One region of the Agromyces aerolatus genome, then DNA from elsewhere that is predicted to be linked to it. Evidence: predicted binding sites of a transcription regulator. Region 1 holds the regulator's gene; the other holds the start of a gene.
What was found. Region 1 encodes HspR, which represses chaperone genes until heat shock. Its sites were predicted from a motif close to AAGTTGAGTCNNNNNGACTCAACTT; they were not measured.

Region 1 (2,389 bases):
GCGACGTTCGGCGAGCCCGCGAAGCGGGCCGGTACGGCGGCGGGCTCCGGACGGCCCCGGCACCCCGGCACGACCGTGCACGGCCGGCTCCGGCGTACGGCCGGGGTGCTCGCGGCCTCCGCGATCTTCGCGCTCGTCGGCACGGTCGCGCTCGCCCCGCTGCACGCGACGGCGCCCGACGGCTCGGCGTTCGCTGAGGCATCCGCCGATGACGCGACCCGCGACGCGGTGCAGCGCGTGAACATCGCCGGAGATGCGCGGCAGCCCGCGGTCTCGCGCGAGTCGTACACCGCGTCGACCGGCCCCGAGACGCTCGTGCAGGGTGGGACGAATCACGACTGGGCCAAGCTCGTGCTCGTCGAGGGCGGATTCCCCGTCACCGAGGCGAACGTCGCCGTCATCACCGAGTGGATGCGCGAGGAGAACGGGCCCGACAACTGGTGGAACCGCAACAACCCGCTGAACAACGGCAACGGGTCGGGTGGCGGATCCGGACTCGGCAGCTACGCGACCCTGCAGGTCGGCGCGTTCTACGCCGCCGACAGCCTGCGACGGCTCTCGTTCTACGACGCGATCGAGGCCGGCCTCGACGCGGGAACCGACGCCGGCGCCACGGCCGCCGCGATCTGGGCCTCGCCGTGGGCGACCAGCCACTACGGCAACGGCGCGCACTGGACGACCTCGCCCGTGCCCGTCGTCGAGGCCCCCGCCTCCGCCTGGGGCCGCTGAGCCCCACCCGCCGGTCGAGGACCCCGCGAGGCACGAGCACCCCCACCCGCCGGTCGAGTAGCACGCGAGGATCGAGCACGCGTATCGAGACCCGGTGACCCGGTCTCGATACGCTCGCTGGCGCGTAGCTCACTCGACCAACCGGGGGGAGGGGGGAGAAAGATTACTCGCGCTCGAGCGGGCGCCAGACGACGACGGCGTTCTCGCGGCGCACGCGCGTTCCGCCCTTGATCGTGATGATCTCGCCCGCGCTGCCCGCGGCGAACACGCGCCGGCCGGGCCGGTTGAGCATCTCGTCGGCCAGCGCGGTCTCGAGCTCGCGCACACGCCGGCGCAGCTCGGTCACCTCGTCTTCGAGCCCGAGCACTCGGCGGATGCCTTCGAGGCTCACCCCCTCGGCCGACAGCTGCGCGATCTCGCGCAGCTGTGTGACGTCGCGCATCGAGTACCGGCGGGACTTGCCCGCCGTGCGGGTGGGTGAGACGAGGCCCAGCCGGTCGTACTGCCGCAGCGTCTGCGGATGCATGCCCGCGAGCTCGGCGGCGACCGAGATCACGAACATCGGACTGGTCTCGTTCATCGCCGGGCTACGCCTTCGCCCGTGCGATCAGGTCGGCGCGAGGGTTCTCGTGCGGCAGTTCCGCGAGGAACGCCTCGAGCTTCTCGGCCGCATCTTTGCCGAGATGCGACGGCACCGCGACCTGGACCTCGGCCAGCAGGTCGCCAGTGCCCTTCTTCGTCTCGACGCCGCGGCCCTTCACCCGGAGCACACGCCCGCTGGGCGTGCCGGGTGCGACCTTGAGCTTCACCGGGTCGCCGCCGAGGGTCGGCACCTCGATCGTCGCGCCGAGCGTGGCCTCGCCGAACGTGACCGGCACCTTCACCCGCAGGTTGAGGCCGTCGCGCTCGAACACGGGGTGCTTGCGCACGTTGACCGTGAGGATGAGGTCGCCCGCCTCGCCGCCGTCGGGCGACGGCTGGCCCTTGCCGCGCAGCCGGATCTTCTGACCGTCGGCCACGCCCGCGGGGATGCGCACCGTGATCGGCTTGCCGTCCGAGGCCTGCAGCGTGATCTGGTCGCCCTTGGTCGCGGTGATGAAGTCGAGCGTCGTGCTCGCGGTGAAGTCGCGGCCCTTGGTCGGGCCGCCGAACCCGCGGTAGCCGCCGCTCGTCTGCCCGAACCGGCCGCTGCCGAACAGGTTGCCGAGCAGATCGTCGTACTCGCCGCCGCCCTGCTGGAATGTGTAGCCGCCGCGTCCGCCGGGCTGGCCACCGCCGAACATGCCGCCGAACACGTCGTCGAAGCCGCCCGCGCCCGGGCCGCCCGGCGCGGTGAACCGGGCACCCGTGCCCATCGCGCGCACCGCGTCGTACTCCTTGCGCTGCTCGGCGTCGGAGAGCACCGAGTAGGCCTCGCTGATCTCCTTGAACTTCGCCTCGGACGCGGCATCCCCCGGGTTGGAATCGGGGTGGTGTTGCCGGGCGAGCTTGCGGTAGACCTTCTTGATCTCCGCCTCGCTGGCGTCTTTCGCGACCCCGAGGGTCGCGTAGAAGTCCTTGTCGAACCAGTCCTGACTGGCCATTCGGCACCTCCTCTCTGTGCTCAATGATCGTTGGTCGAGTAGCGCCCGACGAAGGAGGACGCGTATCGAGACCCGGT
Region 2 (2,389 bases), on a different contig from region 1:
TCGCCGCGGTAGCGGGTGCCGGCGAGCATTGCGGGGAGGTCGAGTGCGATGACGCGCTTGTGGAGGAGTGCTTCGGGGACGCTCTCGTCGACGATCGCGCGGGCGAGGCCCTCGACGATCGCGGTCTTGCCGACGCCCGCCTCGCCGACCAGCACCGGGTTGTTCTTGGTGCGGCGGCTGAGGATCTCGATGGTCTGCTCGATCTCGTCGACCCGGCCGATGACCGGGTCGAGCTCGCCGGCCTCCGCGCGTGCGGTGAGGTCGGTGCCGAACTTGTCGAGCATGGGGGTGCTGGACTGGCCGGCGGCGCCGTTCGAGGCATCCGTCTCGCTCTGGAAGCCCGGAGTGCCCTCGGTCTCGACCGTCTCGCGCATGCCCTGTGTGAGCGCCTCGGCGGTGACGCCGGCGCGCGCGAGGACCTGCCCGGCGGGGGCGTCCTGACCGAGGACGAGCGCGAAGAAGAGGTGCTCGGGGTCGATGTACGTCGAACCCGCGCTCCGTGCGACCTGGTAGCTGTGGAACAGCGCGCGCGATGCGCTCGGGGTGATGGTCGCCGCGTTCAGGTCAACCGGGGCCTCGGTCGCCTGCGGCAGGCGGGCCTCGGTCGCGGTGATGATGCGCTCGGGGCTCGCACCGACGCGCTGGATCGCCTGCTGGACGGAGTCGTCCTCGACGATCACGCGAAGGATGTGCAGCGCATCGAGCTCCGTCTGTCCTCGTTCGAGGGCGAACCGTCCGGCACGCTGCAGAATGCTCTGGGTGCGCGCGCTCAGGAATCGGCTAAGGTCGATCGACCGAGCCGAGCGGGCGCGCTCACCCTCGAGGTAGCGGGCGAGGAACTCGTCGAACGAGCTCGCGCCGGCCTCGGGGTCGAAGTCGTTGGGCACCTGGCCTCCTGGTTGAAGTTGAGTGGTGTTCGCTCAAGTTCAACGCTGGAGTGGCTGGTGTATTCCCGGGACGGAGAACGCCTCGTCGTGAGTTGCCGCCGGCAAGGCGTGGGGAAATCACGCGAAGGCCAAAGAGATGCATATTGGAGTGTCACCCGTTAGCGTTGGCGCATGCAGAGCCCATTCGACAACCCTGACGCCGCGAAGGCGATGGCCGAAGCCGACGTGATGCACAGGCCCGGGATGGCGGACCAGCTGATGCGAGAGCTCGCCCCGCTGCTCGCAGCGGAAGATATCGACATCGAGAACACCGACGAGCTGGATCTGGCGACGCTGCAAGCCGCTCTCGATCGCGCCGTCGAGCGCCGTAACCTCGAGCTCTCGACGCCGATCGGTGAGCGCCGGGAACGCGCGTGCGTCGTCCTACTCCTGGCCGCCGGAGCGATCGGCGACGACGAGCAGTTGCTGGCCGAGTCACTGGTGTGGGGCGTGCAGCCCGAGCCATCCGACCCTGACGAGCCGTCAGTCGCCAACGTCATCGGGGTCGCGCTGGGCGAACTCGACGGGTGGTTCACCGACCCCGAACTCGAACGAGGCCTGATCGAGTTGCGGGTGCCGGAGACGCTTCCAGGCGGGGTTCGAGCAGCGATCGACATCCTCGCCCTTGCCCGCAAAGGACGAGCATTCGGCTCGATCGACGCCCTCATTCGCCGCCATCGCGGCCTGAAAGTGCTCGAGGGTGCTGCCCTTGCGGTGGCCGCAGCCCTCATGGCGTTGGCTGCGAAAACACACGATACGGTCACGAAGGTCGGTGTCCGCCTGCTCATCGACTCATGAGAACCGCTGCTCCGAAGCCGGAATCGACGGTCGATCGGGAAGAGGCAACCTTGCGCAAGGTCTCGGTGCGACGCAGGCTCGTCGTCGGGGCGACATTGATGGGCGGAGCGATGGCGATGCTCACGGCGCTCATGCCCGGGTGGGGGCTCGTCTTCTGGTCGGCGAGCATCGCTTCGCTCCTCGGCGCCGGCATACTTGCGGCGTTCGAGTACGCCGCCGGGAGGGACGAACCGAGCGACGTCAGGTCAGACCCTCCCGCAAAATGCGCGGAAGCAGACCAACGCGGTCGAAGCGATGGACCAGGTGGATCGTGAAGTCGTTCGGCGAGAACACGAGATGGTACCGCCGAGCGTTGTCGGGATCGCGCTCGAGCAGGTGGCGGTCGAGGAGGCGACGGAGCGCTTGACTTCGAGTCGCCGGTGCGCCCGGGAGAAGCATGGACAGGTCAGATGCGGCGATTGTCGTCTTGCGTGCGGCGATGCTCAAAATTCCCGCGTCCACGACGGTCACGCCGCCCGAGCGTTGCATCCGCTCGAGAGCGGGCAGCAGGAGCTGATCGGTTACGAAGTTCGCATCGCCGAGATTGGTCAGCTTCTCGACATCGGAAGCGAGGCCTTCGAGCAGGTAGGTACACCACGCGATGATCGCGTCGTTCGTCAGCGAGT

Region 2: a site for HspR is predicted at 903-927, ahead of RH864_RS07190 (ATP-dependent Clp protease ATP-binding subunit). Genes of this name have one in related genera too.

The regions. Positions count from the first base shown of each region.
Region 1 covers NZ_JAVKGQ010000029.1:9,373-11,761, reverse strand. The annotation lists gene RH864_RS19075 (hypothetical protein) at 1-729, shown strand, start outside; gene RH864_RS19070 (heat shock protein transcriptional repressor HspR) at 893-1,309, opposite strand; gene RH864_RS19065 (DnaJ C-terminal domain-containing protein) at 1,317-2,312, opposite strand.
Region 2 covers NZ_JAVKGQ010000004.1:139,058-141,446, reverse strand. The annotation lists gene RH864_RS07190 (ATP-dependent Clp protease ATP-binding subunit) at 1-887, opposite strand, end outside; gene RH864_RS07185 (hypothetical protein) at 1,059-1,724, shown strand; gene RH864_RS07180 (hypothetical protein) at 1,711-1,893, opposite strand; gene RH864_RS07175 (Fic family protein) at 1,965-2,389, opposite strand, start outside.